4 regions of the Bacillus sp. NP247 genome follow, and region 2 is predicted to be linked to each of the others. Evidence: riboswitches for the same ligand, from Rfam matches in the RefSeq annotation. Region 2 holds a riboswitch; each other region holds the start of a gene.
What was found. A riboswitch is a leader RNA that binds a small molecule or an ion and turns the genes downstream of it on or off. The one in region 2 is predicted to bind thiamine pyrophosphate.

Region 1 (3,199 bases), 2.2 Mb from region 2:
ATTCTTATTTTCCATACGTAAAGGCTTTTCGCAAAAAATATGAGTAATTAAAGCTGGTACCCATTTAGAAAACGTTTTTTTATCATGTAATACTGGTAAATTACTAATTAAGTCATACTGCCATTCTAAATGTGGTGGATCTATTAATTTATTCGGTTTCCAATCATGAATAACCTCATACCAGCTTTGGAAAATATAGTCTAACTGTTCTTGTTTCATTGGTTCTTTTGCTACAATCCAGGGCGTATCTTCCCTTAATATATATGGATTATGCTGAATGAATAATATATCAGAAAACATTTCATACAATCTTTCATTTAAAAGTTTTAATTTGCTCGTTAATAAAAATGTTCTATAATGTATCTCTACAATCTCAAGCCATTCAATAGGAAAATAAATATACGATACTTTCTCATTATAGAGGGGTTCTACTATATTTTTAAATGCTAATAACCGTAATTTTTCCATATTATTAATACTTCCTCTCTTAATTTATATTGATTATGAATAATACTAGAAAAGATACTAATTTTTTAAAGCATAAACGAATCAAATTTAAACCAAGCACATTGACGGAAATAACTAGATTGAATTTGAATATTTTAATAATATATTATTAAAATCTAATTAATAAAAAGTTACTATTAACATATAATTACCTCCTTATGTTACTCTGTATATTACAAAATCATTATAATACATTATTAATTTTTTTATCTATGATTTACAAAAAAATTACAGAAACTAAATATAATAAAAGGTATCACCTCTTGATATAGCGATACCTTTTATATACTCTTATCCAATTACATTTTTTACGTCTGTATTCACTGGCCATTTTTCTAAAGTATAAGCCATTTCCCAAAATGAATATTCATATTGACTACTAATAATGAAATGCTGTTTCATACGCTTCCGATCAGACTCTGTCACTTGTTCAGCGATAGCATCTAATCGTGTAATTTGCTCTTCAACTAAAGTACGGAACCAATCAGATCCATAAGCAGAAATCCACTCTTTATAAATTGGCTCTTCTGGCTGACACTCTTTTAAACGTTCACCAATTTCATAATATAGCCAATAGCAAGGTAAAATAGCTGCAATAATATCCCCTAAATGACCTTCATACGCAGCACGATACATATGTGAAGTATACGCATATGCAGTTGGTGCAGGGATAAAATTATCTTTTTCTTCTTTCGTAATTCCTAATTTCTTTGCGAAATTCTCATGTAATGATAATTCTGCTTCATATGTATTTTGAGCATGGTGCGCCATGCGAGCTGTCGTTTCTAATTCAAGAGCCTTTGCAGCTCCTAAAGTTTGTACTCTAGCAAAATGACTTAAATAATATGAATCTTGAAGTACGTAATAACGAAAACTTGCCAAATCTAACGTACCTTCACCAAGTTTTTTTACAAAAGGATGATGAAAACTTGCTTCCCAAATAGAATCTACTTCTTTACGTAATGTTTGTGAAAAAGTCATTTAAATTCCTCCAATAATGTATAAAATATACGTATTTATCCACAGTTATTAAACCCGTAAAACAAAAAAAAACTTTCTTTACAGGCGTAAAGAAAGTGAAATAGACAATATTAATGTATTCTTTAAATATAATCGTCTTCCCACTTCCCTACGCTGGTATTAACCAGATCAGGTACTAAGAGTCTCAAAATTACATTTGATCTCAGCCTACAAAAGGCCCCCCTAGTGGATAAATATTTAGTTGTCGTATTGTAATTATCATAGCATACTTCGTGGAACTATCAAAATTTTTAATTGTACACTTATCTTAAAAACCTTCTTCTTTCCTTACTTTTAATGAAGTTTCAATTATCATATCTAATAGTTTACTATAATTAATCCCCGCAGCATCTGCACTTTTTGGCAGTAAACTTGATTGTGTCATCCCTGGTAATGTATTAACCTCCATTACATATGGAATTCCGTCCTTCACCATCATATCTACCCTTGCATAAACACTACATTTTAATGCTTTATAACAAGCTAATGACGCTTTATTTACACGTTCCTGTATTTCAGCTGGAAGTTCAATAACTTCTTCAATTGTACTAACATCATCGTATTTTGCATTGTAGTCGAAAAACTCAGCTGCATGTCGAATTGAAACGACAGGTAACTGTTTACCATCAAAAATTGAACATGTAATCTCGTCACCTTTTATATACTTTTCAATTACCACTTCAGAATCCCATTCAAATACAGTTTCCAGCATTGAGATCAATTCATTTTTATTATTGACAATCTTTACGCCAACACTCGAGCCGCCAGAGTTTGGTTTTACCACTAATGGAAATCCTAACTTATCTAAATCATCAAGTTTTAGATCCTCCATTTTTGTAAGTTCAATCCAATCTGGTGTTTCTACTCCTTCATAACGTAAAATCTTTTTCGAAATATTTTTATCCATACATATACCGCTAGATAACATATTGCTGCCGCTATATGGAATACCTAAACTCTCAAGCGTCCCTTGAACCGTACCATCTTCTCCGTATTTTCCGTGTAATGCTAGCAATGCAAAATCAATGTCTTTCGCTTTTTCAATTAAATCCATTTTTTCATTTAACGTAATTGGAACGATTTCATACTTATTTTCATCTAAATGTGCAATCATTTCATTCCCAGTCATAATTGATACTTGTTTTTCAGAGGATACTCCTCCCATAATAACGCCAATTCTCATTTTCTCAACTCCAAATTTCATTTTTTAAAGTTTCACCAATTATTTGAATCCCGCTAACTATTTCTTTTTCCTTCAAACGTGAAAATCCTAATCGGAATGTATTCGCTCCCTCTCCATCAGAATAAAAAACATCTCCAGGAGAAAACGTTACGCCTTTCTCATAACACTTTTGTAAAAGTGTGCGGGCGTGAATTTTTTCTTCCAACTCTATAAACAAATGAAGTCCACCATCTCCAGTCATCCTTTTAAACGGAATGTACTGATTGCAAGCCCCAACAGCTAACTCATATTTTTTCTTATAAACAGATCTTGCCTTTTTTAAATATTTTTCAAAATATCCTTCATGTAAATATTGAAACAGAACAGCTTGATCTAGCGTAGATGTGTGAATGGTTCTTGCTCTTTTAACACTTTCTAAATAATGAATCAGTTCTTTATCTGCAATAATCCACCCTACACGTAAACCAGGGAAAAGTACCTTCGAAAAGC
Region 2 (3,199 bases):
AGCAGATTCCGCTAAACTAATCGCAGAAATAACAGAGACACCATCCGCACCGGCTTCTATAACCGAAGCGGTATTTTCAATCGTAATCCCACCGATACCAACAATCGGCATCATAATTCCTTGTTCTCTAAAGTGGGTTAAACCTTTCGTTCCTTGAACTGCTTTCGTATCTTTTTTCGTACTCGTTGGGAAAATAGGGCCAACACCTAAATAATCAGCTCCGTTTTCAATTGCCCAGCGTGCTTCTTCAATTGTATGGGCAGATACACCAATAATTTTATCTCCCATCTTTTCACGAACAGATATAATTCCTTCATCATCTTGTCCAACATGAACACCATCTGCATCTAACTCGAGGGCTAGTTCCACATCATCATTTACGATGAATGGTACACCGTACTCCTTGCAAAGCGCTTGTAGTTCTTTCGCAAAATCAATACGTTTCTCTCCCGTTAAAGCCCCTTCTCCCTTTTCACGAAATTGAAAAATTGTTATACCGCCTTCAAGTGCATCTCTCAATACTTGTAGTGGCTCCTTCGTACAATTGTTACTTCCCATAATAAAATATACCGATAATAATCTAGACATTTCAGCCTTTGTAATACGCGACATCTAGTTCCCCTCCTTACTATATAACCTCAATCTTTCCATACTTCTTAATATCATCTGAAGTTGTATTCGCTAACTGATTTAAAAATTCAATTTGGAAACTTCCTGGTCCATTCTTTACTGTTTTCGAAGCCGCTATTTCTGCTGCTACTCCATAGAATATTAATGCAGCCACTGTTGCCTTTACATAATCCTTTTCTACTGCTACAAATGCTCCTATTACAGAAGTTAGTAAACAACCTGTTCCAGTAACTTTCGTTAAAATAGGATGGCCATTTCGAATAAGAATAGTTCGCTCTCCGTCTGTAACAACGTCTTCTTCTCCAGTAATTACCGCAACTGTATTTAATTCATCCGCTGCCTGTTTTGCAATATTTACAACATTACCATTTCCAGTACCAGCGTCTACACCTTTAATTTCCCATTTTTCATTAATAACATTAGCAATTTCAGCTGCATTTCCGCGGATAACTGCTAAATCGATTTCAGCTGGAATATGTCTCGCAACTTCTGTTCGATAAGAAGTTGCCCCTGCCCCAACCGGATCAAATAATACTGGTACACCATTTGTATTTGCCGATTTTCCAGCAAGTAACATCGCTTCTACCTCTTCAGAACGAAGTGTACCCATATTTAATACAAGAGCTCCAGCAATGCTAGCCATTTCTGCTACTTCTTCTTTTGCATACGCCATTACAGGCGATGCCCCTAATGCTAATAAACCGTTTGCTGTAAAATTTGTTACAACAACATTTGTAATATTATGAACGAGCGGATTAGACTCTCTTACCAAATCCGCTACTTTACTAATTTCTTTCATATTCATTCTTTTCATCTCCTAACTATAGTGATGGGAGATACACAAAAAGGCACTTTGCGCGTACGCAAAGTGCCTGAACATGTGCTTTTACACTCTCCCTACGCTGGCATTATCCAACAGGTTCAAATGGTCAATGACGGACTAGTAGTCATACTCTCAGTTTGCATCCACAAACTCCCATGTGTTTATTATTCATCTACTTCAAAGTCTACTCTTATTCTAGTAAAATAACAAGTTCTTTCCTCATTATAGAATAATAGAGATCATAACTCTCCTGGTTCAACCATTCTTTGCCTTTATATAAGTAAAACTCTCACACGTATATTTCATCACAAATAACTCAAACCGTCAGCAAAACTGAATAGAACAAAGATGTATGCTATATTTAACGTATGGAAATTTGAAAGGATGTTTTTAAATATGGCAAAAAGTATTGTAATTGCTGAAAAACCTTCTGTTGCACGTGATATCGCACGTGTACTGAAATGTGATAAAAAAGGAAACGGCTATCTTGAAGGTAGTAAATATATTGTTACTTGGGCTTTAGGCCATCTCGTTACATTAGCTGATCCAGAAAGCTATGATGTGAAATATAAAAAGTGGGATTTAGAAGATTTACCAATGCTACCTGAGCGTTTAAAACTAACAGTTATTAAACAAACAGGGAAACAGTTTAACGCTGTGAAAAGTCAGCTTATTAGAAAAGATGTAAATGAAATCATTATAGCTACTGACGCCGGTCGTGAGGGAGAGTTGGTCGCACGCTGGATTATCGATAAAGTTAAAATGCAGAAACCGATTAAACGTCTATGGATTTCATCTGTTACCGATAAAGCAATTAAAGATGGCTTCGCAAATTTAAAACCAGGAAAAGCATATGAAAATCTATATGCTTCGGCTGTCGCACGTTCAGAGGCTGACTGGTATATCGGGCTTAATGCGACTCGAGCATTAACTACTCGCTTTAATGCCCAACTAAATTGTGGTCGTGTTCAAACACCTACTGTAGCCATGATTGCAAGCCGTGAAGATGAAATCAAACATTTCAAAGCTCAAACTTTCTATGGTATCGAAGCTCAAACAGCTGAGAGATTAAAGCTAACTTGGCAAGATACAAAAGGAAATAGCCGTAGCTTTAATAAAGAAAAAACTGATGCAATCGTGAACAAAATTAGTAAGCAAAATGCTACTGTTGTAGACATTGATAAAAAACAAAAGAAATCGTTCGCTCCTGGTCTTTACGATTTAACTGAGCTACAACGTGATGCGAATAAAATATTTGGTTACTCTGCGAAAGAAACATTAAACATTATGCAAAAATTATATGAACAGCATAAAGTTTTAACGTACCCTCGTACAGATTCACGCTATATTTCATCTGATATTGTCGGAACACTTCCAGAGCGTCTGAAGGCTTGCGGAGTTGGAGAATACCGTCCTTTAGCACATAAAGTATTGCAGAAACCTGTAAAATCTAATAAATCATTTGTTGATGATAGTAAAGTAAGTGATCATCACGCAATTATTCCAACAGAGAGCTATGTAAACTTCTCAGCTTTCACAGATAAAGAGCGTAAAATTTATGACTTAGTTGTAAAACGTTTCTTAGCTGTTTTATTCCCGGTCTTTGAATATGAACAACTAACATTGCGCACGAAAATTGGTGACGAAACGTTCATCGCACGAGGAAAAACGATTTTACATGCTGGTTGGAAAGAGGTTTATGAAAATCGATTTGAAGATGATGATGCAATCGATGATGTAAAAGAA
Region 3 (3,199 bases), 330 kb from region 2:
CTCGCATTCATTAACATTGCTAGCCCTACGCCCAGTACGATAGAAATAACAACGCCTATTAAAACGACGTACAACGTTGCAGGTAAATGAACCGTAAATAATATATCCTTTAGCACCCATATCTTCATTACAATTGCAGACGGTGATGGCAAAATGTACATCTCATCTACAATTCTTGCTCCTACTTCCCACAGAGCAAGTAAAATTCCACTTAATATGAGGGCAGGTAATAGCTCCTTCAAGCGATCCATCATACGAGCACCTGCCTTTGTAACATACTAAGAAGATCTTCTTTAAGCGCTAACACTTCAGGCTTATATAAATCTTTTCTTGTTCGGTTACGATCAAGCGGCACAATTCTCTCAGTTAAAGTTGCTATCGGTTGATTTTCTACAACCAAAATTCGATTAGAAAGAAACAGTGCTTCTTCAACATCATGAGTGATAAATAAAATTGTTTTTTCCCACTCTTTCCATTGTTCAAACAACCATTCTTGCAAAGATGCCTTCGTTAAAGCGTCCAATGCACTAAAAGGTTCATCTAACAATAATATCTCCCCGCCCGTTAATAAAGTTCGGATAAAAGATACGCGTTGCCTCATACCGCCAGATAAATCTTTCGGATATTTTTTCTCGTACCCTTGTAAACCAAATTTATGTAACAGTTCTTTCGCTTTTACTTGCGCTTCTTTCTTCTGCACTCCTTGGCACTCTAGCGGTAGGGCCGCATTCTCAATAATCGTTCTCCACGGCAAGAGCATATCTTTTTGGGGCATATACCCTACAGGATGACTCTTTGTTTCTGTCAGCTCTATCTGTCCAGCACTTGCCTCTTCTAAACCTGTAATAAGGCGAAATAAAGTACTTTTCCCGCAGCCACTCGGTCCGATAATACTTACAAACTCTTTATCTTGTATAGAAGCATTTAATTCATCGATGATTGGTTTTTCATCATAATGAAAGGAAACATTATGAAACTGTAGTATGTTCTTGCTCCTCAAAACCCCACATCTCCTTACGATAAGCCATATCCCAGAATAAATATTCAAATCGGCTGGAATATAAGAAAATCTCCTCTAATCGGTCTAGCTCTTTCTCTGACTTTCCAACTGCCATTTCATTTAATAAATCTATTAACCAAATACAAAGCTTACCGTATTCTTCAGAACTATATCCTTGAATCCACTCTCCAAAGAACTCATGATCTCTTGCTCCAAGAATATCATTTAAACGCTTTCCAATCTCCCAATAGCTCCACATACATGGAAGTAAAGCTGATATTAATTCTGCAAGTGTGCCATTTTGAGATACAGACATCATGTAATTTGTATAGGCTAAATTTTTAGCAGATGGTTTCGCAGATTCCATCTTTTGTGTAGAAATGCCAAGTCTTTTTGCATATTGTTTATGAATCGTCATTTCACCATTTAAAATCCCATCAATTTGCTCTGCAAATTTTGCCATAACTTGTGGATTCGTTGCCTTTACAACCCCAATTGCATATAGCTTTGCATAATCTAACAAATATAAATAATCTTGAATAATATAGTACTGGAATTTGTCTTTTTCCAACGTACCATCCCCCATACCTACTACAAACGGATGATTATGACTTTTCTCCCAAACAGGCTGCACCGTATCAAATAATCTTTCACAAAATTTCATTAATAATTCCCCTTCCTATATATCTATTTATCTCAATAAAAAAACCACTTCTGTATATAAGAAGTGGTTACAGCAAATAAAATTATAATTTATTCGTTGTTCCACTTCCCTTCGCTAGTATTATCTAGATCAGGTGTTGTAAGGGTTAAGGATTATTCCTCTCTCAGCACGAAAAGCACCCCTAGTGGTGTTAATATGAAATTTTCAAATAAAAAAGCCCCGTTTCTATACGCAAAGAAACGGGGACTCATTGTTAATGTCCGAATTGCTTCCCTACGCTAGCATAATCTAGATCAGGTAATAAAAAGGATCAACGGCTTACGGCCCTACTCTCAGCTGGCAACACCAGCCCTCCTAGCAAACTATAAAATTATCACTGTCAGTATAACACCGCCATAAGACATCATCAACTGTTTTAATTTTCTTAATTGCGAATTAAATCTTAATGTGTTAAACAAATATAAATGCGACCCCACAAATGATATATACAATATTTATATACGAATCTCTCTTCTAACATTATTTTTATTGATTTCATATTACATTTATGTGAATACGACCAATATATTATATCTTTATACTATAATAAAATTACAACTATACAACTAGAGGAGGTCTTTATTACATGAATATGAAAGCTACAGCTTTAACAGCAACTACTATCGCAATTGCTTCTTTACTTCCTTCTATGGGAGAATCCGATATACAAACAGCGTCTGCTAAGCAACTATCTACAGTAAAAACTGGATATGTAAAAATTGACAACGTTGCACTGCATCAAAATAACCATGCAGACAGTGCAATAATTGATAACATTCGATTTAATAGCCCAGTTACTATTCTTGAGACAACTCAAGATTGGTATAAAGTATCTGTTAACAACAAAACAGGCTATATGAAAAAAGATGCAATTCTATTCAAAAAAAATGTTCAACCAAAGAATCAATATATCGTAAATGCAAACGCATTAAACGTTCGTTCTGAACCTAATACAGAGTCTTCTATTCTAGATATATTACCAAATGGTCAATTCATTACCATTCAAGGTGAACAAGGGGATTGGTACAAAATATTACATAACGGTCAAATTGGATACGTACAAAAAACATTTGTATCTAATGGATCCACACCTCTAGTAAAAGGTGTAACTGTACAAGGTTCTCCTTCCTATACTGTTGCAACACCAAAATTAAATGTACGTAGCAACGCTAGTACAAGTAGCACTCTACTTGGCTCATTACAAAATGGTACACAAGTACAAGTAGTAGAAACGGTAGGTACTTGGTATAAAATTCGTTTTGGCACAGGATACGGATATGTAGCGAAACACTATGTAGCGCAAAATCAAAATCAAGCACAAGCTAAAACAGCTCAACCTGCATCAATTCCAGCAGTTTTCAAATTCCCTACTCAAGGGAAAATCAGCTCCACTTTTGATATGCGCTGGGAGCAAATGCATTATGGTATAGATATAGCAGCACAAGGAAATGTCTCTATTCAAGCTGCTGCTGCAGGTAAAGTTGTGAAATCTTATT
Region 4 (3,199 bases), 1.1 Mb from region 2:
TTCTACTACTTCGTTATTGCTTAAAAATTGTAAGGCTAACCATCTTGGATGCTCATAATTCGCTTTCTCTAAAAGAGCGATTACCTCTCCAATCCCTTCATCCATTTGTACACCATATGAAATAATGAATGGCTTTTTCTCTTTTTGTTTCTCTTCATGAAGAGTAGCAAGTAATTCTTCACAGCCTTTTCCGCTTCTTGCAACGACAGGAACGACTGTTACACCTAATATTTCTGATAATCGTTTTACATTAATAACAATTCCTCTTTGCTTCGCCACATCAATCATATTTAAACCAATTGAAACTGGCTTACCAAATTCAAGTAATTGTAATGTTAAATGCATATTTCGCTCAAATTGCGAAGAATCCACTATATTTAACATATGATGAAATTCGTCTGTTAGTAGAAAGTTTGTAACGACACCTTCATCACGTGAAACTGGATTTAAACCATAAACGCCTGGTAAATCAATTAGTGTTCCTTGCTTATCTTTTAATTTACCAACCTTCTTTTCTACTGTTACACCGCTCCAATTTCCTACATATTCATAAGAACCAGTGAGTGCATTAAATAATGATGTTTTCCCTGTATTCGGATTCCCTAGCAAAGCAACCTTATTCACGCTAATTCCACCTTTATCATTTTCGCGTCACAATGACGAATACTAATTAATTGTCCACGACACTCCAATGTACAAGGACCTTTAAACATCGCTTTCTGTTTCAGGCGAAGTTCGCTTCCTTCCGCGAGACCGAAAGCAGCCAGTCTACGCTTTAATAACTGATCTAACGACTGAATACTTTTTACTAACACTTTCTCGCCAATTTTAATATCTACTAAGCTCATAACCTTCCCCCTCAGAAGAGAATGATAATTATTTTCAAAAAAATTATATCATACTCTATTTCACTTGGACTATATCTTTTTGCTTCATATTTATTAACATTTCAATACAATTATATTTCAATAATTGTCATACAAAGTTTATTTGCCATTCTCATCCATTTCACTTACAATAAACAATAGCAAATAAAGAATCTCGTTATCACAGGGGGAGCCTTACCGCTGAGAGGGAACACTTCGTTCCGACCCTTAGAACCTGTTAGTTAATGCTATCGCAGGGATTGTGCAAACGTCCGAAATACATACCTCTTTTTTATTTACGTATTTCGTATCCTCCTATGATAATGTTCTTTTTTGCGTCACTTGGATTTAGGGGGAGACAACATGCGTAACACTAATTTACAAGCGATGATCGAATCTGCAATTCTTGCAGCCTTCGCCTTGGTTATCGACATTTTACCACTATCACTTAAACTTCCAACAGGTGGTTCCATTTCATTTGCTATGATTCCTATTTTTATTATCGCATACCGCTGGGGCTTCAAAATGGCTTTCTTAGGAGGCTTAATTTGGGGATTATTACAAATTGTCGTTGGAGATGCTTACATTTTAACACCTATTCAAGCATTCATTGAGTACTTCGTTGCTTTTGCATTCATTGGATTTGCTGGATTATTCCATCGTCCAATTCAAAAAGCTCTTACCTCAGACAACAATAATGCAGAGCATTCAAGTTTGGGTAGTCGCAAAGATAAACCTAAACAAAACAAAGGAAAAAAAGCACTTGTTTACATTATCCTTGCCACATTTGTCGGCAGCTTTGCGCGCTATTTCTGTCACTTTATTGCTGGTATTATTTTCTTTGGTCAATATGCACCTAAAGGACAATCAGCTGCCTTATATTCCTTAATTGTAAACGGTAGTACTATGATTGGTTCTTTCATACTATGTACTGTATTACTAATTCTTTTATTTACAACTTCACCACGCTTATTCAAAAGCATCAGTGCTTATCAAATGAATTCACAAAAAAAGGGCGCTTAACTTAGCGCTCTTTTTTTATATCAAAATTCTCAATGAGTAATATCAATAATAAATACAATAAATGCACAAAGAAAAATAAATACCATCACACCTAGTAAATTGCTATTCACGGCTAATCTACTCCTTACATAACCTCTTTTTCTAACCAGATTATATCTCTTAAAAATAAAGATTAGGTAAAGATAATATGAAAATAACTTAAAAAAAAGCGTAGCATGTATGATCTACGCTTTTTTCGGCAAGTAGAAGTAAAATAACACCCCATCTTCTGTATTCTTTACTCCATATTCAACATCGTGTAGTTCTAAAATATTCTTTGAAATGGCAAGCCCAAGCCCCGTTCCACCTTGTGAACGATGACGCGCTGCATCCACGCGATAAAAACGATCCCAAATTTTATCTAATTGCTCTTCTTCAATGTGAGTACCTTTATTTTCAATACACACTTTTATACGATCCTTCTCATCTACTGTAGAAATAATGATATCCTCTTTATTTGGTGTATAACGTATGGCATTCGTAATGAAGTTCACGATAACTTGTTCAATCCGACTTTGGTTTGCAATCACTTCAAATGAACGTATATTTTTATGAACACGAAGTTCTTTTTTCTCTATCTCCACAGAAAGGTATTCGCATATATCTTCAATTGCTGTATCAATATAAAATGAATCTTTTTTCATTTTATATGTACCAGATTCAAATTTAGCTAATTCAAGCATATCCAAAATTAACGTATCCATTTTGTCTACTTCTCGTTCCATTGCTTGAAAATAGTAGTCTTTTTTATGTTCAGCTACCCCATCTTTTAAAATAGAAATACAGCTTTTCATAATACTTAACGGTGTTTTTAATTCATGTGAAACACCAGAAATGAATTCTTTCCGCGTCTTTTCTAACTTTCTTTCCTTTTCAATATCTTGTTCTAGCTGTCCAATATGTGAATGTAGTTTATTAGATAGTGTATTAATATTTTGCGATAAATCACCAATTTCATCTTTTGAAGTAATCGGGATTTTTTCTGTAAAGTCTAAATGAGCTATTTTTTTCGTTGTATCATTTATTTTTAGTAACGGTTTTGCAATTTGTTTTGAATAATAGAACGAAGCTAGAAAAATAAGAACGACTACAAATGCAATGATGTATATGTAATAATCTTGTACCATTTGTACAGCCTCATCTACTGGTTGTAAAGAAGCCATCGCATATATATATGCTACTGATCCGTCTTTTTCTTTTATTGGTTTAATTAATAATTTATATTTTATATCATTTTTTTCATGGTCCATTATTTGTGTTGAATACTGTAT

Region 1: linked by a shared signal. The riboswitch ahead of tenA (thiaminase II) and the one ahead of thiM (hydroxyethylthiazole kinase) in region 2 are both predicted to bind thiamine pyrophosphate.
Region 3: linked by a shared signal. The riboswitch ahead of tenA (thiaminase II) and the one ahead of thiM (hydroxyethylthiazole kinase) in region 2 are both predicted to bind thiamine pyrophosphate.
Region 4: linked by a shared signal. The riboswitch ahead of thiT (energy-coupled thiamine transporter ThiT) and the one ahead of thiM (hydroxyethylthiazole kinase) in region 2 are both predicted to bind thiamine pyrophosphate.

Annotation. Positions count from the first base shown of each region.
Region 1 covers NZ_CP076653.1:17,422-20,620, forward strand. The annotation lists gene KPL75_RS00095 (pPIWI_RE module domain-containing protein) at 1-468, opposite strand, end outside; gene tenA (thiaminase II) at 799-1,488, opposite strand; TPP riboswitch at 1,617-1,722, opposite strand; gene ddlB (D-alanine--D-alanine ligase) at 1,796-2,710, opposite strand; gene KPL75_RS00110 (MocR-like pyridoxine biosynthesis transcription factor PdxR) at 2,715-3,199, opposite strand, start outside.
Region 2 covers NZ_CP076653.1:3,090,482-3,093,680, reverse strand. The annotation lists gene thiE (thiamine phosphate synthase) at 1-612, opposite strand, end outside; gene thiM (hydroxyethylthiazole kinase) at 629-1,435, opposite strand; TPP riboswitch at 1,508-1,620, opposite strand; gene topB (DNA topoisomerase III) at 1,850-3,199, shown strand, end outside.
Region 3 covers NZ_CP076653.1:3,422,484-3,425,682, reverse strand. The annotation lists gene KPL75_RS17890 (ABC transporter permease) at 1-251, opposite strand, end outside; gene KPL75_RS17885 (ABC transporter ATP-binding protein) at 251-1,000, opposite strand; gene tenA (thiaminase II) at 969-1,664, opposite strand; TPP riboswitch at 1,754-1,857, opposite strand; TPP riboswitch at 1,918-2,030, opposite strand; gene KPL75_RS17875 (SH3 domain-containing protein) at 2,290-3,199, shown strand, end outside.
Region 4 covers NZ_CP076653.1:2,022,894-2,026,092, forward strand. The annotation lists gene feoB (ferrous iron transport protein B) at 1-624, opposite strand, end outside; gene KPL75_RS10705 (FeoA family protein) at 621-848, opposite strand; TPP riboswitch at 1,043-1,144, shown strand; gene thiT (energy-coupled thiamine transporter ThiT) at 1,230-1,889, shown strand; gene KPL75_RS10715 (sensor histidine kinase) at 2,114-3,199, opposite strand, start outside.